3 regions of the Lysinibacillus sp. GW823-FHT02G10 genome follow, and region 1 is predicted to be linked to each of the others. Evidence: riboswitches for the same ligand, from Rfam matches in the RefSeq annotation. Region 1 holds a riboswitch; each other region holds the start of a gene.
The links. A riboswitch is a leader RNA that binds a small molecule or an ion and turns the genes downstream of it on or off. The one in region 1 is predicted to bind cobalamin.
Positions count from the first base shown of each region.

Region 2: another riboswitch for cobalamin. It lies ahead of nikA (nickel ABC transporter substrate-binding protein); the one in region 1 lies ahead of cobT (nicotinate-nucleotide--dimethylbenzimidazole phosphoribosyltransferase).
Region 3: another riboswitch for cobalamin. It lies ahead of AC1RFD_RS06430 (glutaredoxin family protein); the one in region 1 lies ahead of cobT (nicotinate-nucleotide--dimethylbenzimidazole phosphoribosyltransferase).

Region 1 is NZ_JBXAJI010000001.1:168,400-181,330, forward strand. Features, by position in the region: gene mutS (DNA mismatch repair protein MutS) at 1-364, shown strand, start outside; gene mutL (DNA mismatch repair endonuclease MutL) at 380-2,242, shown strand; gene glpK (glycerol kinase GlpK) at 2,261-3,754, shown strand; gene AC1RFD_RS00825 (glycerol-3-phosphate dehydrogenase/oxidase) at 3,773-5,419, shown strand; gene AC1RFD_RS00830 (alpha/beta fold hydrolase) at 5,423-6,340, shown strand; gene miaA (tRNA (adenosine(37)-N6)-dimethylallyltransferase MiaA) at 6,327-7,229, shown strand; gene hfq (RNA chaperone Hfq) at 7,327-7,557, shown strand; gene AC1RFD_RS00845 (rhodanese-like domain-containing protein) at 7,653-7,955, shown strand; gene AC1RFD_RS00850 (hypothetical protein) at 7,998-8,393, opposite strand; cobalamin riboswitch at 8,801-8,977, shown strand; gene cobT (nicotinate-nucleotide--dimethylbenzimidazole phosphoribosyltransferase) at 9,069-10,124, shown strand; gene AC1RFD_RS00860 (trimeric intracellular cation channel family protein) at 10,176-10,781, opposite strand; gene AC1RFD_RS00865 (methionine gamma-lyase family protein) at 11,123-12,376, shown strand; gene AC1RFD_RS00870 (MerR family transcriptional regulator) at 12,531-12,908, shown strand.
Region 2 is NZ_JBXAJI010000001.1:1,224,787-1,230,500, reverse strand. Features, by position in the region: gene AC1RFD_RS06400 (ABC transporter permease subunit) at 1-117, opposite strand, end outside; gene nikB (nickel ABC transporter permease) at 120-1,073, opposite strand; gene nikA (nickel ABC transporter substrate-binding protein) at 1,145-2,761, opposite strand; cobalamin riboswitch at 2,911-3,103, opposite strand; gene AC1RFD_RS06385 (hypothetical protein) at 3,251-3,610, opposite strand; gene metE (5-methyltetrahydropteroyltriglutamate--homocysteine S-methyltransferase) at 3,562-5,547, opposite strand.
Region 3 is NZ_JBXAJI010000001.1:1,231,464-1,237,177, reverse strand. Features, by position in the region: gene nrdE (class 1b ribonucleoside-diphosphate reductase subunit alpha) at 1-1,895, opposite strand, end outside; gene nrdI (class Ib ribonucleoside-diphosphate reductase assembly flavoprotein NrdI) at 1,892-2,251, opposite strand; gene AC1RFD_RS06430 (glutaredoxin family protein) at 2,248-2,472, opposite strand; cobalamin riboswitch at 2,591-2,768, opposite strand; gene AC1RFD_RS06425 (hypothetical protein) at 3,139-3,420, opposite strand; gene AC1RFD_RS06420 (SHOCT-like domain-containing protein) at 3,430-3,816, opposite strand; gene AC1RFD_RS06415 (DUF2089 domain-containing protein) at 3,829-4,194, opposite strand; gene AC1RFD_RS06410 (ABC transporter ATP-binding protein) at 4,385-5,191, opposite strand; gene AC1RFD_RS06405 (ABC transporter ATP-binding protein) at 5,201-5,714, opposite strand, start outside.

The DNA of each region.
Region 1 (12,931 bases):
GCATGTTTCAGCCACTGAAAAAAATGGTACGGTCGTTTTCCTGCATAAGGTGAAAAAAGGAGCGGCTGATAAATCCTATGGTATACATGTGGCACAGCTTGCTCAATTACCTGAGGAAATTTTAGCTAGAGCACGTGTATTACTTGAGAACTTTGAGGCAGGGAAAGAAGTAGTTGCCGAAACACAGGTGATAGCTGAACAACCAATACAGATGTCTTTATTTACAGAGGACGAACCGATTTCCCCAGCCGAGACAAAGGTGCTAAAGAAATTAGAAAAGGTAAATATTTTAGGTACTTCACCGATGCAGGCAATGAATATTTTATATGAGCTACAGCAAGAGCTAGTGAACGCTAAAAAATAAAGGAGTGATACGTTAGTGGGAAACATACAAATTATGGACGAATGGCTATCCAATAAAATCGCAGCAGGAGAGGTAGTAGAAAGGCCAGCTTCTGTTGTCAAAGAGCTAGTGGAAAATGCTATTGATGCTGGGAGTACGTCCATTGATGTTTTTTTACTAGAAGCAGGTCTCACTTCTATTCAAGTAATAGATAATGGTAGCGGTATGGATGAAGAGGATGCACTAATGTCATTCTCTCGTCATGCTACTAGTAAAATTCATCAGGAACATGATTTATTTCGTATTAGAACACTTGGCTTCCGTGGTGAGGCGTTAGCATCCATAGCCTCTGTTTCTAAAATGACATTGATTACATCAAATGGTGAATCTGGAACACATTTAGAACTTGAAGGTGGACATATCCTCACTCATAAACCTGGTCCGTTACGTAAAGGGACTGATTTAACAGTCTCCCAGCTATTCTTTAATACACCTGCCCGTTTAAAATATATGAAAACCATTCAAACCGAACTAGGGCATACAATAGACCTGATGAATCGCCTCGCACTTGGTAATCCACAAATAGCATTCAGATTATTGCATAATGGTCAACAACTACTGCAAACAAATGGCCGAGGAGATGTACAACAAGTGCTAGCAGCTATTTATGGAATACATAATGCGAAGAAAATGGTGTCATTCCAAGGCGAGTCACATGATTATCGAATTTCTGGCTTTGTATCCTTACCAGAGGTAACACGTGCTTCTAAAAATTATATGTCTCTATTTGTTAATGGTCGTTGGGTCAAGCATTATTTAGTACAAAAGGCCATTGTGGATGCTTACCATACGTATTTACCTATCGAGCGTTTCCCAATAGTTGTTCTATATATAGAGGGTGATCCTTACTTAACAGACGTGAATGTGCATCCTGCAAAACATCAAATTCGTTTAAGTAAAGAGGCTGAGCTTTTAAAGTTAATAGAGGAAACCATTCGTGAAACAATACGCAACATTATTCGAGTCCCACAAATGGAAAAGAAAGAAAAAATAGTTAAACCAGCTACTGAGCAATTGAACATTTGGAAGCCTGCTCCGAAGATCGATGTAGAGAAAATGAATGCCATCGTGGAAAAATTATATGATGTCCAAACCATTCAAGAAAACAATCCTGAACCAATAGATGAGCCTAAGCCTATTTCTACGGTTCGAGAGACAAGTTGGCAGCCTACATCACAAATAGAGGCTGAAACAATTGATGAAATAACAATAGCCGTACAGTCGGAAATATTAGAAGAGATGCCTACGAAGGAACCCTTTCCTGAACTCGAAGTAGTGGGACAAATCCATGGCACATACATTGTTGCACAAATGGAGGATGGTTTTTATTTAATTGATCAGCATGCTGCTCAGGAACGTATTAAATACGAATTCTTCCGTGAAAAAGTCGGTCAAGTTAATCCTCATGAACGTCAGGCATTATTGTTACCACTAACATTCCATTATGCAGCAGATGAAGCACTGATCTTACGAGAACTCAGGCATGAATTAGAAGCTGTAGGCGTATTTTTAGAGGAATTTGGACAGTCATCTTTTGTTGTACGTGAGCATCCGAGTTGGTTCCCACAAGGGGAGGAACAGGAAATCATTGAGGATTTGATTGAACAGGTGTTGACAACTAAAAAGGCTGATATCAAAAAACTACGTGAGGCAGCCGCAATTATGATGAGCTGTAAAAAGTCAATCAAAGCCAATCATTATTTAACAAAAGAGCAAATGGAAACATTGCTACGAGATTTACGCAATGCAGATAATCCATTTACATGCCCACACGGACGTCCAGTGCTTATTCACTTTACATCATATGAAGTGGAAAAAATGTTTAAACGGGTTATGTAAGGGAGAGGGGGAAAATGGATGGGTGAATTTATTTTAGCGATTGATCAAGGAACGACAAGTTCAAGAGCCATTTTATTTGATAAAAAAGGTCAAATTGTTCATGTAGCACAAAAAGAATTTCAACAAATTTTTCCAAAGGCTGGCTGGGTAGAGCATAATGCCAATGAAATATGGGGTTCTATCTTGTCCGTTATTGCGGCGGTATTAACCGAAAGTGGCCATGAAGCAAGTGAGGTTCATGCGATCGGCATTACCAATCAGCGCGAAACAACAGTGGTGTGGGATAAACACACAGGTCAGCCCATTTACAATGCGATTGTCTGGCAATCACGCCAAACACAGGACATTGTGAATAACTTAAAAGAACAAGGACAAGAAGAACATTTTCAGCAAAAAACAGGGCTTCGCTTAGATGCTTATTTTTCAGCGACAAAAATTAAATGGATCTTAGATAATGTTGAAGGCGCTCGTGAAAAGGCAGACAATGGGGATTTATTATTTGGGACGATTGATACATGGCTTGTTTGGCGATTATCAAAGGGAAAGGCTCATGTGACCGATTACTCAAATGCAGCTCGAACAATGCTCTACAATATTCATGAATTGAAGTGGGATGAGGAACTTTGTGAGCTTTTAGCTATCCCAATGTCCATGCTTCCAGAAGTGAGAAATTCATCAGAAATATATACAGAAACGGCTCCAAGTATATTTTTTGGAGAAAAAATTCCGATAGCTGGAATTGCGGGTGATCAGCAAGCCGCACTTTTTGGACAAACTTGTTTTACCAAAGGAATGGCTAAAAACACGTATGGCACTGGCTGCTTTATGCTATTAAATACAGGAGTGCAGGCAGTGACATCGGAAAATGGTTTATTGACAACCATTGCGTGGGGAATTGATGGGACAGTGACCTATGCATTGGAAGGTAGTGTATTTGTAGCAGGATCAGCTATTCAATGGCTACGCGATGGACTTAGGATGATTCGTACAGCAGAGGATTCTGAATCCTATGCTAGAAAAGTAGATCATACCGATGGGGTTTATGTTGTCCCTGCCTTTGTTGGACTCGGTACACCTTACTGGGATACAGATGCACGTGGCGCCATTTTTGGGTTAACACGTGGAACATCAAAAGAACATTTTATTCGAGCAACACTAGAATCATTAGCCTATCAAACGAAAGATGTACTAGATTCAATGGAAGAAGCAGCAGGTACTCCGATTGAAGTACTCCGTGTAGATGGTGGAGCTGTCAAAAATCAATTTTTAATGCAGTTCCAAAGTGATGTTTTACAGCTACAAGTAGAGCTAGCAAAACTGAATGAGTCAACAGCACTCGGTGCAGCCTATTTAGCGGGGCTGGCGACAAGCTTCTGGCCAAACCAAGAGGCTTTATCTGCATTATGGGTGAGTGGGGAAACCTATCAACCTCACATGGATGAAGAACAAGCCACAGCTCTGTATACAGGATGGCAGAAGGCTGTAGAGGCAACACGAATTTTTAAATCATAGCTATTGGGGGAGAAAGGTATGTTTTCATTTGAGCAGCGACCAAAAATTTTATATTATCTAGAGCACTATAGCTTTGACGTATTAGTCATTGGTGGTGGTATTACAGGTGCAGGAATTGCATTAGATGCCGCATCAAGAGGCCTTTCTGTCGCATTAATTGATATGCAGGATTTTTCAGCTGGTACGTCGAGCCGTTCAACCAAATTGATTCACGGTGGTCTACGTTATTTAAAGCAATTTGATGTAGGAGTTGTAGCCGAGGTAGGGCGAGAGCGTGAAATTGTTTATGATAATGCTGTACATGTCACAACGCCTGAAAAAATGCTATTACCTTTATATAAAAAGGGTTCACTCGGTCCCTTCACAACATCTATGGCATTAAAGGTCTATGACCGCTTGGCAGGCGTCAAAAAACATGAACGTAGAACGATGTTAAATGCTCAGGAAACCCTGACATTAGAGCCTTTACTCAATCAAGATGGCTTAGTCGGCGGTGGCTATTATGTAGAATACCGTACAGATGATGCCCGTCTAACAATTGAAGTATTAAAAAAGGCTGTAGAATATGGAGCGCTTTGCCTCAATTATGCTGAAATGACGGAATTTATTTATGAAAAGAAAAAGCTTGTTGGCATTAAAGTGAGGGATCATGTGACGGGGAAAATGCTCAATGTCCATGCCGCCCAAATTGTGAATGCAACGGGTCCTTGGGTTGATGACGTACGACAAAAAGATAAAGTAGCAGATAACAAGCAATTACGTCTAACAAAGGGCGTTCATATTGTCCTTAAACAAAAGGATTTCCCGCTAAAGCAAGCTGTTTATTTTGATATTGCTGATGGTCGTATGGCCTTTGCCATTCCACGAGATGGCAAAACCTATGTAGGGACTACGGATACTGTCTATGAAGGTAATCCTCTACATCCAGTGGCAACACAGCAAGATGTGGATTATCTAATTGAGGCTGCTAAAAAGGTCTTTCCAACTGCTACTATCACAAGAGACACAATTGAATCCTCTTGGGCTGGCGTCCGACCTCTGATTTATGAAAAAGGTAAGGATCCATCAGAAATTTCAAGGAAAGATGAAATTTGGACAGCGTCAAGTGGTTTAATGACGATTGCGGGTGGTAAGCTTACGGGCTATCGCCAAATGGCTGAAACGATTGTGGATAAAATCGTAAAGGCTCGTCGCTATAAGCATGCAAGTGCCTGTTTAACACGTGAGCTAGCACTTTCTGGTGCAAAGGGAATTAACGCTATTAATTTCCCTGACTATATTGCCTATAAAGCACGTGAAGGCGTACAATATGGCTTAAATTATGATGAAGCCAAGCATCTCGTACAAAAGTATGGCACGAATGTAGATGCCTTATTTGATCGGGTGAAATTTTTACATGAACATGGTAGTACAATGCCTCTTGCCTTACATGCGATGCTACTGTATGGCATTGAAGCCGAAATGGTCTATACACCAAGCGACTTCTTTATCCGTCGGACTGGTTTATTATACTTCGATATTGAAGCAGTAAAGCTTTATAAACAGCAAGTGATTCAGGTGATGCAACAACGCTTAAATTATACAGAGGAGCAAAAAAATAGATATATTGCTGAATTAGAGCAAGCCATTAACGATGCAACAAATTTTGTGAAAGAAGGGGAGTAAGGGATGGAGCGTTATATTCAAATGTCGGATGAACAATTTGTCTTCACGCGAACATTGGAGCCTTCAACGCCATGTATTGGACATATTCACATTTTGCATGGCATGGCAGAGCACAGCGGTCGCTATTTAACATTTGCGAAAACACTCAACGCAGCAGGCTATGTTGTGACGATGCACGATCACCGTGGGCATGGTGAAACGGCAGCATATAATGGGACATTGGGCTTTTTTGCTGAAGAAAACGGCTTTGAGCGTGTTGTAAAAGATGCTCATGAAGTGATTACACAACTTCACGTACCATACGCTAATGTACCATTAATTCTCTTTGGCCATAGTATGGGTTCTTTCATTACTAGACGCTATATTCAATTATACGGAGAGCAAGTAGATAATGTTATTCTCTGTGGCACTGGAAATGTGACAGCCTTGCATGCTGTAGGAAATCTAGTAGCCAAGGCTTTAGCAAAGGGACTAGGAAAAGAAACTGAAAGTAAGCTGTTAAATCAATTGAGCTTTGGTAGCTTTAATAAGCAATTTCCTAATCCGAAGACTGCCTATGATTGGTTATGTTCAGTACAACAAGAGGTGGAAAAGTATATCGATGATCCCTATTGTGGCTTTATTCCAACGAATCAATTTTTCGTGGATTTGACAACTGGCTTTGCCACACTAAATCGTAAAAGAGAATTAGCAAAAGTAAGAAAAGACCTCCCTATTCTCTTGATTAGTGGCAGTAAAGATCCGGTTGGTGAACAGGGGCTAGGCGTTTACAAAGTTGCTGAACAGTTAGCAGCGGTGGATGTAGAGGATGTAACGGTTTATTTATTCGAGGATAAACGACATGAAATTTTAAATGAAGACAATCAAGAAGCGGTCTTTCAAGTTTTATTACGGTGGTTAGAAAAATATGATAGAAACTAAATTGCAGCAGGTAGAGGTCGTAGCAATAGTGGGACCGACTGCCTCAGGTAAAACGGCATTAAGCATTGAACTGGCAAAAAAATATAACGGTGAAGTCATTAATGGTGATTCCATGCAAGTTTATAAAGGGCTCGATATAGGGACAGCTAAAATTACCGAAGAAGAGATGGAGGGCGTTCCTCATCATTTACTTAGCTTTTTAGAGCCTACAGAATCTTTTTCGGTAGCAGATTATCAAAAATTAGTACGTGCGAAGATCGCGGAAATACAAGCTCGTCAAAAATTACCTATAATAGTAGGAGGCTCTGGCTTATATGTACAAGCTGTCCTCTATGATTTCCAATTTACTGATGAAAAAGTAGATGAAGAAGCACGAAAAGCCTACTATGAGGAATTAGCAAAGCTTGGCCCTGAGGCAATGCATGACAAACTAAAACAACTAGACCCTCAAACAGCGGAGACAATCCATCCAAACAATACACGTCGTGTTATTCGTGCATTAGAAATGCTGGAATTAAGCGGTGTATCAAAAGCAGCTGAAGCGCAAAATCGAGGGGAAGTACCCCTTTACGACCATGTTATTTTAGGGCTAGGTCAAAACATGTCCCGTGACGTGTTATATGACCGTATTAATCGTCGTGTTGATTTAATGGTGGAAAATGGTCTTCTGCAAGAGGTGAAGGGATTATGGCAGCAAAATATCCGTGGAGTGCAGTCTATACAAGCCATCGGGTATAAAGAATTATATGATTATTTAGATGGCAAATGTACCCTAGAGGAAGCCCTTGATAGCTTAAAACAAAATTCCCGTCGCTATGCAAAAAGACAGCTTACTTATTTCCGTAATAAAATGGATGTCCATTTTATTACGCCGGATGATCGATTATAAGAATAAAGAAAAATTTCTAAAAATTACTAATTGATAAATTGGTAGAACGTGCTACTATAGGAATGAAGAGGTAGAAAGTTAGTAGGGAGGCTATTTGATGAAATCAATCAATTTGCAAGATACGTTCTTGAACCAACTACGTAAAAACAGTGTTTTTGTAACTGTATTTCTGTTAAACGGATTTCAGTTAAAAGGGACTGTGAAATCATATGATAATTTTACAGTATTACTACTTGATGCTGAAAATAAGCAGCACCTAATCTACAAGCATGCCATTTCTACATTCGTACCAGCAAAACAAATAGAGTTTTTAGAGACAGAAGTATAATAAGTTTGTTAAACAGTTAGTGTTCTCACACTGGCTGTTTTTTTTGCTACAAGCTATAATGATAGTGGAATTTGATATTTTGGAGGACAAAGTTTATGAAAACAATGGAAACAACACAATTATTAGATCTGTTAGATGCAAATGAGGACCTATATATTATCGATGTACGTGAAGAGGATGAAGTAGCCCATGGCATGATCCCAGGTGCTCAACATATTGCACTCGGAACTATCCCTGAACGTTTAGAGGAATTAGATGTAGAAAAGCCATATATTATTGTATGCAAGGCTGGAGCTCGTTCTGCCAATGCGTGTGCTTACTTAGAGGCCCAAGGATTTGATGTAACAAACCTTGAAGGCGGCATGCTGGCTTATGATGGAGAATTAGAATTTAAATAAATCATGAAAAAAGAAAGAGTATAACTCTTTCTTTTTTCATGATTATTTTTTCAAGGCATCCATGATAAAATTAAAATTCTCTTCAAAGTTTTTGTAGATATTAACATTTTTTTGTCCCTGCACTTTTGAAGCATAACTAGCAAAGTTTAGACCAGCTCCATAAATTTGTAGTGCTCCATTCGCCAAATCCCCTTTTTGGAGAAGCTCAATGCCATCTTTCAAGAAATTTTGACTCTCCTCGAAATGACACTCCGTAATGTATTTATCACCACTATGAAATAACTTTAAATTTTCTAGTATTTTATTTGCTGTCTCTTCACTGATCGAAGCGTCGATATTGATTAACAACTGATTGATCGGTTTTACGAGTTTGGCATAGAGGCTATCGTGCGTTTCACAGGTTTCAGCAATAGCGTTTCTTAATTGTTTTGCATTCATCGTATCTACTCCTAACTTTTCATCGTTTTACTATTGATACTCACCCTAATTTTAATCATAGAAATAATTTATGTTTACATTGAACAGATTATTAAGGTTTCAACTTTTATGTTCAACATTACTCAGTGAATTGGCAGAACATATGCTATTGAAGATAGAGATGATTGAAAAGTCTGAGTTTACTTGTTATGGCAATTGATTCAGTAATGGATTTTTGTACAAGCCGAGTGTTAGACATAGAGAATTCTAAAAAGCACTAATTATGGAAGACTAGGAATCAAGTGAAGGATTCATTTATTGGGACAAGCACTTGATAAGCTTTTATTGTGAATAGCAGTATGTACTAAGTTAACACTCAAAAAATTTTTTCCTCTTGACACTAAAAAAGTTGTAAAGTAGATTTAACATAATTACATAAAGCAATAGGTGCCCACTAGGGAGAATAGGGAATAAAGTGAAAAGCTTTAGCGGACCCGCCACTGTATGAGGGAGTTTCGTAGTGTATGCCACTAGCAAATTGCTGGGAAGGTACTATGAGATGTTGAACTTGAGCCAGGAGACCTGCCTACATGCTATAGAAGATATAGATGATGGAAAAGTCTGTAGTTTATTTGTCATGACAATAAACTACAGACTTTTTATTTTGTCTTAATGAGAACGAGAGGAGAAATAATCATGCAATTATTACAAGACACGATTCAAAACATTCAGGGGGCTGATATGAAAAGTATGGAGCAAGCTAGAAAGCGGATTGATGCGCTTTGTAAGCCCCCAGGTAGCTTGGGTAAACTAGAATCACTTGCCGTACAGCTCTCTGGTATAACAGGACAATTATATCCGATGGTCGACAAAAAAGTGATGATTGTCTGTGCTGCAGATCATGGTGTTTGCGAGGAAGGTGTAACCACGAATCCACAAGATGTTACGGTCTTTCAAACATTAAATTTTCCTAAGGGGGGTACAGGCGTTTGTGCGATTGCGGGGATTACCAATGCAAAGGTGGTCACAGTAGATGTGGGTGTAAAAGAAGATATTCCACTTGATGCAGGTGTCATTATTCATAAAATTAAATATGGTACAGATAACATGGCACAAGGTCCAGCTATGGCCAAACAAGAAGCCATTCAATCGATAGAAGTAGGAATCCGTGTGGCCACTGAGGAAATCATAAAAGGTGCTGATGTACTTGGGACTGGAGAAATGGGCATCGGCAATACAACACCAAGTGCTGCGATATTAGCTGTTTTGACGGGATGCAACCCTATCGAAGTAACGGGGTTTGGTGCAGGAGTAGGCCAAGGAGGCATTGCCTATAAAGCGGCAGTTATTGAAAAAGCAATTACCTTAAATCAGCCTAATCCAAATGATGTTATTGATGTTCTGGCTAAGGTTGGAGGGTTAGAGATAGGGGCGATGACAGGTATTATTCTTGGCGCTACTGCCCATCGTAAACCCGTTGTCATTGATGGATTTATTTCAACTATAGCAGCCCTCATTGCTTATAAGCTCGAACCAAAAGTAATCGATTATATCATTCCTTCCCATGCTTCAGAGGAACCAGGGGCAAAAATTGCCGCTGCCTTACTAGGCATTGAACCAATGTTGCACATGAATATGCGTTTAGGCGAAGGTTCTGGAGCAGCCTTAGCCTTTCCTATTTTAGATGCAGCTTGCTCGATGATGAAAAACATGGCGACTTTAGAAGAATCAATGCAGTTGTTAAAAAGATAAAAACAATAAAACAGCCAATGACTTAATTTTTGGTCATTGGCTGAATGGTGTTTATGCACGATTTAACTTTCGTAATGGCAAGCGCCACTTCATCATATAGGAAAGAATACGTAAAGCTGTAATCACTGCGAATAAAATATAAAGGAAAATGTCTCCTGTAAAAACCTCGAATCCGATTAGCAATCCTGCAAGAGCTGCCCAAACACCATAAACTTCATCACGGAGAACTAATGGTTTTCTTCTAGCTAATAAATCTCGTACAATACCCCCACCTGAACCTGTCAAAACAGCAGCTACAATGACTGCGCTTACTGGCATATCAAGCTTAACAGCATAGAGTGCGCCTTGAATAGCGAATGCTGATAAGCCAATCGCATCTGTGAAGTTACCCCAACGATGCCAATGTTGAATCAGATGATGCGGAAAAATAAAGAATATCGTAATCGCAGCAAGCGCTATTTGAAACATCATATCCTGTCCCCAAAGTGTTGTGACAGGTAGTCCAATGAGTAAATTTCGGATAGCTCCTCCACCAAAAGCAGTCACAATACCAAGTATATATACACCGAATAAATCGTATTCTTCTTCCATGGCAATAATTGCCCCAGAAATAGCAAAGGCAATTGTTCCTATAATACTAAAAACCTCCCAAGCCATCCCTTTCACCCCTTCTATCAATAAATAAACTTTATTAAAAGTTAAAAGACTTTTTACGTAACAGAATCTATGAATTTAATAGCCAAAATCGGTCATTAAATACGCATCTTGAAATGAGTCCGCACATTAGCTTAGCGTAAAATCCTCTTAGAAACAATAGGCAAGTTTTACAGGTGCACATACAAATTGATAAAATGTGATTAAAATAAAGAAAAACATTCGTCAAAAGCGTTCATATACCAGTAGTTGGTTAGGGAATTCTAGAGTGATTGAAGTCAATTTAGATAGTCAATAAATCTTACTGATTGAAATGCGAGACATTGTGAAATGGAGAAGAAAGAATGACGTTTACATCAAATTTATCAACAGAAACGCTATCGTTAGCGGCAAAAGTAGAGGAGCAAGTTCGGCCTTATCATGCCAAGGTAGAAGAAATGGCGTTCTACAATCAGCAGAAGGTGCTAGCAGCTTTCAGAAAGCATCAAGTAAGTGATTATCATTTACACCCATCAAACGGCTATGGCTATGATGATGAGGGGCGGGATAATCTAGAGCGTGTTTATGCGGAAGTATTTGGTGCAGAGGCAGCCATAGTCCGACCGCAAATTATTTCAGGCACACATGCAATCACGCTTAGTCTATTCGGTGTTTTGCGTCCTGGTGATGAGCTGCTTTATATTTCGGGTCAGCCATATGATACATTGCAATCCATTGTCGATGGTGGTGATAAAGATACAGGTTCACTGAAAGATTATAAAATCAGTTATCGACATGTGGATTTACTAGATAATCAGGTCATTGATTGGGCAGGTGTTGAAGAGGCCATTACAGCACAAACCAAAATGATTGCGATTCAGCGTTCAAAAGGCTACGCAACACGTCCATCCTTTACAATTGAAGAAATTGCAGAAATGTGTGTAAAGGTACGTAAATTAGCTCCGAAAGCTATTATTTTTGTAGATAACTGCTATGGCGAGTTTGTAGAGGCGCAGGAACCTACAGAGGTCGGGGCTGACTTAATGGCAGGATCGCTCATTAAAAATCCAGGTGGAGGCTTGGCTAAAATTGGTGGCTATATTGCTGGACGCGCAGATTTAGTGGAGAAATGTGCCTATCGTATGACATCTCCAGGTATTGGAGCAGAAGCGGGGGCCACATTAAATACACTAGGTGATTTTTATCAAGGGTTTTTCCTAGCACCACATGTTGTATCGCAAGCACTAAAAGGGGCGATATTTACAGCTGCAATGCTTGAGGAAATCGGCATGAGCACTTCTCCGAGCTATCACGCGAAGCGTACAGATTTAATTCAATCAGTATCGTTCCAAACGGCTCAGCAAATGATTGATTTTTGTCGTGAAATACAAGCGAACTCACCGATAAATGCCCATTATGCTCCTGAACCAGCCTATATGCCAGGCTATGAAGATGATGTCATTATGGCAGCTGGAACATTTATTCAAGGGTCTAGCATTGAGCTAACAGCGGATGGCCCAATACGACCTCCATATACAGCATTTATCCAGGGGGGACTAACATATGAACACGTTAAATTTGCTATTTGCAGTGCGGTTCAAGCCATTCAAAAAGCATAACAAGACAATAGATAAAGCCTAAATATGAATAGTTTTTTACAATTTTTAATCGAATTGAAAAAAATAGTGCCAACCATGTTAGATAACCTTACATGGTTGGTTGACAGTAAAAAAATTTCGTTATATGATAAGCGGGTATTGGAGGAGGACTTAAATGAGTCGTGAAATTAGACGAACTATGCCGTTATTATCGATGAGTATCGTGATGCAATTAACAGAGCTTTCGGCAAGACAAATTCGTTATTATGAAGAACACCATTTAATTGAGCCGCACCGAACAGAAGGCAATCGACGTATGTTTTCACTAAATGACGTCGACACATTGCTTGAGGTTAAAGATTACTTAGAACAGGGTATGAATATGGCGAAGATTAAAAAAATATTTGCTAAAAAGAAAAATCCTGTTGCAACAACTGATGAGCAAGATTTAAGTGATTCAGAATTACGCCAAATTATGCGCGAAGAAATGCGTCAAGCACAGCGCATGCAAAAATCGTCCATCCGAAGAGGGGATTTATCTCGATTCTATTAATAAATAGGGTAGGGTAAACATAA
Region 2 (5,714 bases), 1.1 Mb from region 1:
AAAAGGGTCGTGTGGCATTAAAATTGGCGCCAACAGTCCTAATAAGCCAGTAATGACAAGGAGGAATAGACTGATTAATCCTGTTAAGTTGACACTTTTTGTTCGTACAAATTTCATTTTTAATCTCTCCTACCCTTCATCATTAGATGAGGGTCCAATAAACGATGCAATATATCTGTACATAAATTGGCAAGCACATAGATAACCGCAATAATTAACACATAGCATTGTACAACTGGATAATCCCTGTTCATAATGGATTCTATTAAGTACCTGCCGAGTCCGGGCCAGCTAAAAACCTGCTCCACAATCACGGCTCCACCTAAAAGATTGCCAAGGGTCATGCCTAGCAAGGAAGTCAAGGGAATAGCAGCATTTCGCAAAACATGACGGATAAGAATCACGGAGCTTTTTAATCCTCTTAGCCGTGCATATTGAACATATTGCTGCTGTAATTCTTCTAGGATGGTTGAACGGATAAGCTGAACGAATAATCCAATTGTTGGTAACGCCAGTGCGAAGGCGGGTAAAACTAAATGAGCAGGTGTGCCCTTCCCGTTTGTCGGAAAGAGTCCTAATTTTAAGCTAAATAAATAGAGTAATAGGAAACCTAACCAAAAGGCTGGAATCGACACACTCAATATGCTAAAGAATCGTATGATTTTATCGATGATGGTGTGCTTATACAATGCGCTTATTACTCCGAATGGAATACTTAGCCCTAAAATGAGGATAAACGCAGCAATAGCTAATTCAATGGTTGCGGGTAATTTCACGAATAGTTCATGTGCCACAGGTAATTTACTAACAAAAGATGTTCCAAAATCTAGCTGGATTATGCCCTTTCCCCATAGCAAATATTGAAGAAAAAACGACTTGTCCGTTCCCAGTTCCTCACGTAATGCCTGAATGGCTTCCTCTGTTGGCGCAACCCTTGCCAAACGTAGTATGACTTCAGCAGGCTCTACAGGAACAAAACGAATAAATACAAAGGTTAGGATGGAAACGCCTAATAAGACAAAGGGCAATGTTAAAATTCTTTTTAAACAAAAGATCCATGTTGATTCATACATGCTGTCACTTCCTACTCAATCCTATGATAAAGAGAGAGCTGTCTCTGCTAGACACACTCTCTCCTCCACTTTTATTTTTCTTTAGCCATTTGTGCATAAGGTATATCATATTCAGATGCACGTGGTGCAAAATCCTTTAGAGATGGTTGATAAATCACATTATTTGTTTCGTAAGAAATAGGGTAAAAGAGTGCCTGGTCATGAAACATCGTTAAAATATTCGTGTAAAGCTGCACGCGTTCCTGTTCATCTGTTCCTACTAATAATTGGTGAATTTTCGTATCGATTTCTTTGGCGTTTGCTAGGCCTAATTTCGCCTCGTACACACCACTAGCATTTGGTGTAGCTGATTCATTTGCAAAGCTATGTGGATCTGTAGGTGGTCCATTGGTACGCCAGAAATTAATATCCACCTGGTCATCCATCAATTTTTGAAGACCGACCATTACATCTGCCCCTTCTAAATTCAACTGAACGCCAATTTTTGCGAGTTCACCTTGCATTAATTCTGCCATTGGTTTTTGAATTGCATCGGATGCAATGTAAATCAAATCTAAAGACAACAGCTGTCCGTTTTTTGAACGAATTTTTTCACCCTTAGGTAATAACCACCCTGCCTCATCTAGCAATTGTTGGGCTTTTTCTGGATTGTATACAATAGGTGCTAGATCTATATTGGCATAAGGAATCGCATCCCAGAACAATGTGTTCGCTACTTTTTCCGTACCATGTGTAATACTGTCGACCATTTGTTCCTTATTAATAGCATATTGAATGGCTTGACGTACCTTTAGCTCAGATAATGGACCAGATTGTGTATTGAATAGCAGTGCTTTCGTAGATAAAGGCTCAGAGGTAGCAGTTTTGTATTTGCCACTGTCTTTTAAATACGTATAGTTATCTAAACTAATAATGCCACGCCCATAAATTAAATCTAATTCTTCGTTTTCAAATGCTAATGAAATAGATTCTGAGTCAGGAATAATTTTTACTTTTATTTGTTCAACTAGTGGTTTTTCTCCCCAATAGTTTTCATTGCGACTAAATAATGCATATTCGTCCTTTTTGTATTCAGTTAATACCCAAGGGCCTGTTCCAATCGGTGCTTTGATAGAATCTTGCGTCATATCATCCTTTGGGAATCCGTTATCCCCTAAAAAACGGAAAGGTCTGACGAAGGCAAGTTCGTTTAAGACTGGATAATAAGGCTCATCCAATTGCAGACGAATTGTAAAATCATCTACTTTTACAACCTCTTTCATGTGGTTAACCATGCCCATCCAAGAATGCATGTCTCGATTCGCTAAAACGGCGTCAAAGTTACGAATGACATTATCTGCATTAAATGCAGTGCCGTCTGAATATTTCACGTCTTTTCTTAGATGGAAAGTATACGAAGTTTTATCCTCAGAGATGTCCCAGCTTTCGGCGAGCTTAGGCGTAACAGTACCATCATCATTGTATTCCACCAAGGATTCATAAACCATTGCTTGGGCAGTCATTTGATTCGGTAAATATGTATGAGGATTCAATGGACCGACATCTAATGGCCAGCCAATCGTTATTATTTTTTCATCTGTTTGGTTTGCTGAGGTCTTTTCCTTTTCTTCATCCGTGCCTGTACAGCCAGCAAGTAAACTGAACGTCAGGACAAGCAGGAAAGGAAGTAAATACTTTGTCAATCTCATTTTCTGTCTCCTATCTCTATTCGTAGTACAAATACATCTACTTGTTGAAGAAGAGAAGGCATAAAAAAACCTTATTCTAAAAAAGAATAAGGACAGAAAAACCCACGATGAGCAAGTCTCCATCCATCTCCCTATCTTTCGTAGATCATCAATGAATCTTCTTACAAGCAGGCATTCTGGCTCATGAATCATCATTTTGTTTCACCTTCCCAAGTACTCACTCAGTGGTATTTGAAACAAAACTCCTCATTTACAGCTGCGGGACAGCATGGGATTTTCACCCATTTTCCTTTTAATTGAATGAAAGACGATTTCACTCAAACTTGTAATGATTGCTATGAAATTAGTAATAAACATAACATGCTCGCCTGTTCACGTCAATTTTACTTTCTGAAGATAATATATATATCGACGTAAGATAAAAAGACTAGGGATTTACCCTAGTCTTCGTTATTGGAGAGTAGATGTAGTAGATTAAAAATCATTTCGTTAGCTTGATGTAGATTGTTGTACAGCTTGACGCAACGTTTTAGTAGCAGCAACCATATTCGCTAAAGCTGCAACGGTTTCATCTTCTTTTCTCGTTTTTAAGCCACAATCTGGATTCACCCAGAATTGATAACGGTCCAGCACCTGTAGACTATCTTTCATAATAGCGAGCATTTCATCCTCGCTTGGTACACGAGGGCTATGAATATCATAGACGCCTAAGCCAATTCCTTTTTTATAGGTCTGTACTTGTAGTGAGGTAATAAGTTCCCCATGACTTCGTGATGTTTCTATGGAAATCACATCTGCATCTAGTGCGCTAATTGGTTCGATGAAATCATTAAACTCACAGTAACACATATGTGTATGGATTTGTGTTTCATCTTTACACTAGATGTCGCAAGCTTAAAGGAATTGACAGCCCACTCTAAGTAAGCCCCCCATTCCTCCTTTCTAAGCGGTAAACCTTCTCTTAACGCTGGCTCGTCCACTTGAATAATTGATATACCTGCGTTTTCTAGTGCTTCCACCTCTTTACGGAGTGCTAATGCAATTTGATAAGCGACATCTTTACGGGACAAATCATCTCGCACAAAGGACCAATTTAATATTGTTACTGGCCCTGTCAGCATGCCTTTTACAAATCGCTTCGTTAGGCTTTGGGCATAGGCGGATTCTTTTACGGTAATTGGTGAAGCCCATGCAACATCTCCATAAATGATCGGAGGCTTCACACAGCGTGATCCATATGAAACAACCCACGCTTTCTCTGTAAAGGCAAAGCCAGTCAGCTTTTCACCGAAATATTCGACCATATCTGTACGCTCAAATTCACCATGAACAAGTACATCGATATCTAATTCCTCTTGTATGGAGATCCAGCGCTTTGTTTCGTCTTCTAAAAATGTTTCATAGGCTTCATTCGATAATTGTTTCTTTCGCCACGCATTACGATTTCTTTTCACTTCATCTGATTGCGGGAAGCTACCGATTGTAGTTGTTGGAAACAGCGGTAATCCTAAGGCTTGTTGTTGGATCGTTTGTCGCTTCGTAAAATTACTGTGTCGTTCAAAATCTTGCTTTGTCACAGTTTGAACGGCTTGATGAATTAACTTATTTTGGCGGATTGGATGATTTTTTAGAGCCTCAATCGCCTTCATACTTTCTGAAAAATTATGTTGTAAGGAACCATCTTTATCTCGTCTATATTTAGTCAGCCCCGTGATTTCTACGATTTTCTCATCTGCGAAGGCCAGAGACTGCTTTAAAACAGGGTCAAGTTCATTTTCAAGAGAGGTTGTGATTGGAACGTGCTGTAGGTTACTTGATGGTTGAATCCATAGTTCAGCAGCATGACTTAGCTGTTCAATGGCTTGAATTGTCGCATTGACCTCCGCCAGGTTTGAACGCCAAATATCACGGCCATTCACTACCCCTATTCCTAATACTTTATCCTGCGGGAAACCAAATTGACGAAGTGACGCCATATTTCCTTTATAGCCATGAACAAAGTCCAAACCGAATCCTTGAACAGGCAATGTACTTAATGCTTCATAGGCACTTAAAGCTTCGAAATAAGTCTGTAGCATTATTTTAGCCTCAGGAACGGCAGTGGCTAACTGGTCATACATTTCTTTCACCAGCTTTATCTCTGCTGGATCAAGTGTTAAGACGAGGGATGGCTCTTCTAGCTGAATCCAAGTGGCACCTGCATCCACTAATTCTTTTAATACCTGCGTATAGAGTGGTAATAAAGCTAATAAGTACTCAACCTGTGTTAATTTGTTGTAGCCTTTCGTTAACTTATAAAATGTATAGGGACCAATTAGTGTCGGCTTCGCAATGATACCGAAAGTTTCCTTCGCCTCTAAAAAGTCGGCTAACACTTTATTTTCTGTTAGTTGTAAGGCTTGTCCCTCATACTCTGGAACAATGTAGTGATAATTTGTATTAAACCATTTTGTCATTTCACTAGCTACGGCTGTTTTGTCTCCTCTTGCTACACTGAAGTAGGTATGAAAATCGACTTTACCACCTTGCCAGTTAAAGCGCTTTGGAACTAAACCAAACATCAAAGCTGTATCTAACATTCTATCGTAAAACGTAAAGTCGCCAACTGTCACCATATCGATTCCAAGTTGCAGCTGCTTGTTTATTCTTGATAAACGGATTTTCTTTAATTTTTCCTCAAAGTCCTCCTCAGAAAGTTCATTGCGCCAAAATGCTTCTAGTGCTTTTTTCCATTCGCGTTCCTCCCCTATATAGGGATAACCGATCAATGTACTTGTATAGTTCATGTTTTTAAGCTCCTTTTTTAGAAAAAATAAAAAGCCATTCTCCTATTAGGAAAATGGCTGCATGTTAAAATTAATAATGCTAAAACAATACGAAAAAGTATCTACTTTCGCATAAACGTTATCGCACAGTGCCTATTTGGTCACTTTTCACCACCTATTTCCACGTA
Region 3 (5,714 bases), 1.1 Mb from region 1:
TACGGATTTACATCATACGCCTCCACATATAAATGACTATTGTCATTTGTTAAATGAGGCATTGGATAAATGGTTCTACTATCGGCGTAATCACGAACCTCTACGCGCTCTGTACATGGTGCGATTGAAGCCGTACAGCTACGAATATATGAAATACTACCAGTTGGGGCAATAGCCAAACGATAGGAATGGAATAGACCGTACTGCATTACATCCTGCTTTAACGTTTCCCACATCTTGTTTGTGATGATTGGAATATTGCCAAGCGCCTTCAACACAGCAGGCGATAGTTCTTCTTCAGTTTTATTGATATATTGGTCAAAATAGCTACCTGATGCATAATCACTGTCCTCAAATCGGTAGAAGGTTGCAGCTTTTTCTTTCGCCATTTCCATCGAAGATTTCAGAGAATAATAGTTCATCGCTTCCATAAAGTGATCCATGAAATCAATGGAATCTTTTGAGCCGTACAGGATGCCTTCTGTCACGAGATGCCCATGGAGGTTCATACAGCCAAGCCCTACAGAATGCATTAATTGATTGGCTTTTGCAACAGACGGAACATTCTTAATGTGTGTCATTTGCGATACATTCGTTAATAGGTGCATGGCTGTATCGACTAATGCGCCGAAATCATTGACTTTACTTGCTGCATGGATATCGATGGAACCTAAGTTACACGATACATCTAATCCATAGTCATTTGGTTGATCCTGGTCCGTAATGATACTTGTCTCTTGTACTTGTAAGATTTCTGTACATAAATTGGACATTTTGACACGTCCAATATTTTTTAAAGGATGTACCTTATTGACATTATCATCAAAGATTTCAAACGGATAACCTGATTCAAATTGTGCTTTTTTCACCTCTGTGTAAAGCTTTCGTGCATTTAAACGTTTAATTTTACGAATTTTAGGGTTATCAAGTAGCTCGTAGTACATGTCTGAAATAGAAATTTCAGACATACGTTTGCCATATTCTTTAAAAATATCGTATGGGCTAAACAAAACAATATCCTTATCACGTTTCATCAGTTCGAAGAAAATACTAGGTATAATAATCCCTGTTGAAAGGGTAGCGAGGCGAATTTTATCATCAGCATTTGGTTTTTTTGATGAAATGAAATTTTCTATGTCTGCATGGAAAATATTTAGATAGACAACACCTGAGCCATTTCGTTGCCCTAACTGATTAGAATAACTGAAAGAATTTTCTAACAGTTTCGCTACTGGGATGACACCACTTGCACGATTTAATATCTCTTTAATTGGATCACCTAATGGACGTAAATCTGTTAAGTTGACCCCAACTCCACCACCAAGGCGTGATAGCTCTAAACAATAGCCAATATTTTCAGCAATACTATTCATGGAGTCATCCATTGATAATTTAAAGCAGCTGACTAATTCACCACGTGCTTTCTTACCACTATTTAAAGCAGTTGGTGTTGCAGGCTGATAGGCTTCCATCATTGCTTCGACAGAGCGTTCTGCTAGAGCCGTGTTGCCTTGAGCTAAATACAAAGCAATAATGACAATACGATCCTCATACTTTTCTAAGATTTCTTCCCCATCACGACTTTTCATAGCATAGCTATCGTAAAATTTGCTTGCGCTCATAAAGGATGGAAAGCGGAAATTATAATCATAGGCTTTCTTGTACAGCTTCTTAATAAATTCCATTTCGTACATGTCGATAAATGCTTTCTCATAGTAGCCCTCATCAACTAAATAGCGTATTTTTTCCTCAATATCTATAAAATAACGCAAACGTACGTTAACATACTCTAAAAAGTAGCGGCGCGTAGCTTCGCGGTCCTTTTCTAACTCAAGTAATCCAGTTGTACTATAACGATTCAGTACGTCATTATTAAGCTTTAAATAGGTTTTCATCTCATTACCCTCGTTTCATAAAACGTTTGTATTGCTTCGTAATCCGTTTGATTACCTCGTAAATCTAATTTCCTTACTAAGGGTACATGATAGGTAGCAGCGATTTTCTCACCAGCAGCGCCAAATACATGATGACCGAAGTTACTATTACCACTGGCAACTACTCCTTTACAAAAATCCCTGTTTTTTTCTAAGAAACGTTGTACCTTTGCTGGAATGTCACCTAAACCATCTGTGTAGGTAATTAAGAGATATGGCTTGTTCAATCGCAATTCTTCCGAGAGCTCGATACATTCTGCCTTTAATTTGGATACAACATTTCGGACATTACCTGTACGACTCGCGTAAACAATCATAGGGCAATCAACTCAATTTGAGAAACAATTTCCTGAACATCTCCTATAAAAGTTTCATTCATCTCTAAAACAGGCACACTTAAAAAACCTGCGTCAATAATCGTTTGCTTTGCTTGTTCATCGTGATCGATGTTAACAATTTCAGCTTCAAGTCCTGCACGTTGTAGTTCAGATTTTACCCAAAGGCATTTTGGACAAATTGTTTTCGTATAAAGTTTCATAGAAATCCCTCTTTTCATAAAATAAAAAAGCCTATCTCCTCTAGAGAGATAGGCTAAATGGAAACGTTAACATACCAAAAATACTGACGTTCCCATCTCTTAATCCCCGAAGAAATGATAAATTTGTTTTATAAAGGCAGGTCTCCTGGCTTTGCTTCATTCTCTGATTCCCTTCCCATGCAAATGCACAGTGGTTGCAATCATCGTCAGCTTCACAGTTGCGGGGACAGCGTCGGAATTGTACCGAACTTCCCTTTTAAACTACATGTAGTAGTACCTTTGTAAAACGAACACAATATATAGTTGTTGTTCAATAGTTTTAAGTGTACCATCCTTCAAATGAAAAGTAAATCAAGATTCTAAACTTCTTTATTTTTGGATTATTCAGTATTTTTAATTATGTAGTTCCAAATAGATTACCACTAATCACTTATACCCAAATCAAAAATCTATTTTTAACGATGTACGTGATTTTCTATTAAAATGGATCTAGAATTCTAATTTGAGTTTAAAGAAATCTTCTATTTTATGTACCATTGAAAAATAGTTGTCTCTATCGTAAGTCCTGAAATAATGATCATCTCTTACCCATTTCAAATGATGCTCATTACATTAATAAAGAGCATGCTTTTATCATAACATGCTCTTACCATTCTATCATTGGGATTATAGTCTAACCTTAACCTCAGTCCCGTCCTGAGCTTTGACATCGACTAGCACAAGTCCTTTATAATTTTGTAGTTCCTTGATAATCGGCTTTAGCATTTCTTTGTCGATGAGGGGAAAGGTAAAGTCTATTTTCTTTTTATCGAAGTATGCCTTTGTCCACTTATTGGCTTGTTGCTGTATCCATTTAGAAGTTAAAATGGAGAGGACAATGGTTAGCACAGTATAGGGAACAGGGACGGTAAAGCGAACGTCTTTTGCTTTCACTTTTACATGCATCATTCGTCGCCTCTACTCAATGAAGACTGCAACGGAATCCCCGTTTGCTGATTTTATATCTACAATTTGTCCATCTAGTTCATTTTCAATTGCTTCAAGAAGAAGATTGATGTCGATATCTTTTACGTATTTTTCCGATTGCGGAATACTTGCAGCGATGCTGTGTCCTGCCATCAATACGGCTTTGACAAGTTTAATTGGTAAATTTACCGTGACATTATCATTTTCGGTGGATACAACACGGACCTTTAACGTTTTATCTAAATACTTTGTTTTTTCCACAAATTTATTCTCTGATTCTTCTTTCTGTTGTAGCACTTGAATCAGCTCTGATCCTTTATCCGCATCAATTTTGCCCTCTTGAATCATCGTTAAAACTTTTGTAATTTCCTCTTTCATGGTCGTTCCTCCCTATTCATCTTTTAAGAGCTTTATGGCTTCATCTGTTGTGATTTCGCCATTTTCAAGCATGCTTACAATTTTTTTCTCATCTACTTCATTTTTCTTCTTTTGAGCATAGCCAAGGGATGAAATAATATCATTTAGCTTGCCTCGAACTGTTGGATACGAAACCCCCAGTTCCTTTTCAACCTCTTTAATATTTCCTCGGCAGGTTAAAAATACTTCCACAAAATGAAGCTGATCCTGTGATAAGGATGCTAGCTTCGACAATTCAAACTCATTTTCAATGGTCGTGTGACAATGAGAACACTGTAACTTCGTAATTTTTAATGTTTTACTGCAGACAGGACAATTTGTGATTACTTGATAAGCCATAGTGAACTCCTTCCTTTAAGTTAAGCTGATTATATAATAAAGAAATTAAAGATGTAAATAATAAAATTAATAATTTTAATTAAAAAATAAATAAAATTAATATCTTGATTAATTTTATTTATTTTTGTTTCTATATTGCTTTAAAAATTAAGAAAACGCCATTTTTAATTTCTCAAAATGGCGTTTCTGTTTAATTGGGTCTATCCTTCTTTTTTCTTTCCCGCGGGTGTGATGGCAAAATTGCATTGTATAACGCTTGTGAAGCGGGGTGCTGATATTTCCCACCCTTGCCTATCTCCTCCACTAGCTGACCATGCTGCATCACAAGGATGCGATCTGACATAAAACGTGTGGCCTGTAAATCATGTGAAATGAATAGATAAGCAAGCTGTAGCTCTTTTTGAAGTCTTTGCAGTAGCTCTATAATCGTCTTTTGCAAAATCATATCAAGACTACTAATGGCCTCATCTAAAACAATCAGTTTCGGCTTTAATGCAAGAGCTCTAGCAATGTTGACTCGTTGCTGCTGTCCCCCACTTAGCTGTGAGGGATAGTTTTGAGCCATTGCCCACTCTAACTCTACACAGTCTAGTAATTCCCTTACTTTCTGTTGTCGCTCTGCTTTGCTAAAATGCTCGAAATTCAAAAACGGTTCTTCGAGTATTTCGAAAATCGTCTGTTTTGGATTAAATGAATGATAACTATTTTGAAAAACAGCCTGTAAATTTCTTCGTATCATTTTTTTCTCTTTGCTGGGTGCTTCGTATAAATTGACACCTTGAAAGATCAGCTCTCCGTTTGTTGGTCGTTCAATCCCTAAAATAATGCGCCCTAATGTGCTTTTTCCAGAACCACTTTGACCGACGATGCCAAGACATTCTCCTTCCTGAAGTGAAAATGTCACATTCTCTAATACAGGGGCTTCCTGTCCTCGTTTGAATAGAAATGGTCTTTGCGCATAGTATTTCTCAATATTTTTTACTTCTAGTAGCGTCATTTTATCACCTCATAGCATTCTCGCTTGTAAAAGTTTCTTGGTATAGGGATGCTGAGGCGCATCAAAAAAATCAAAAACATTTGCTTGCTCAACGATTTCTCCTTGATACATCACAGCCACATCGTCCGCAAGCTCAGCAATGACACCTAAATCATGCGTGACAAGGAGTATGGTAGCATCTGTTTCTGAGCGAATTTGATTAAATAGTGTTAATACTTGTTTCTGATTGATGGTATCCAGAGCAGTCGTAGGCTCGTCTGCGATGTAGAGGGAGGCCTGTATCGCCATTGACAGAGCAATCATCACTCGCTGTAGCATGCCTCCACTTAACTGGAAAGGATAGTAGGACAAGAGCTGCTCTGGCTGAGGTAAATGAACTTTTTTCAAAGCATCAAGGGCGATCTGTCTCATTTCTTTTTTTGTAAGCTTAAAGTGTGCTTTTAATGTTTCTCGAAAATGACTTTCAATCGTTTGAATATGATCAAATGCAGCGGGTGGGTTTTGCAAAATCATCGAAAGATGT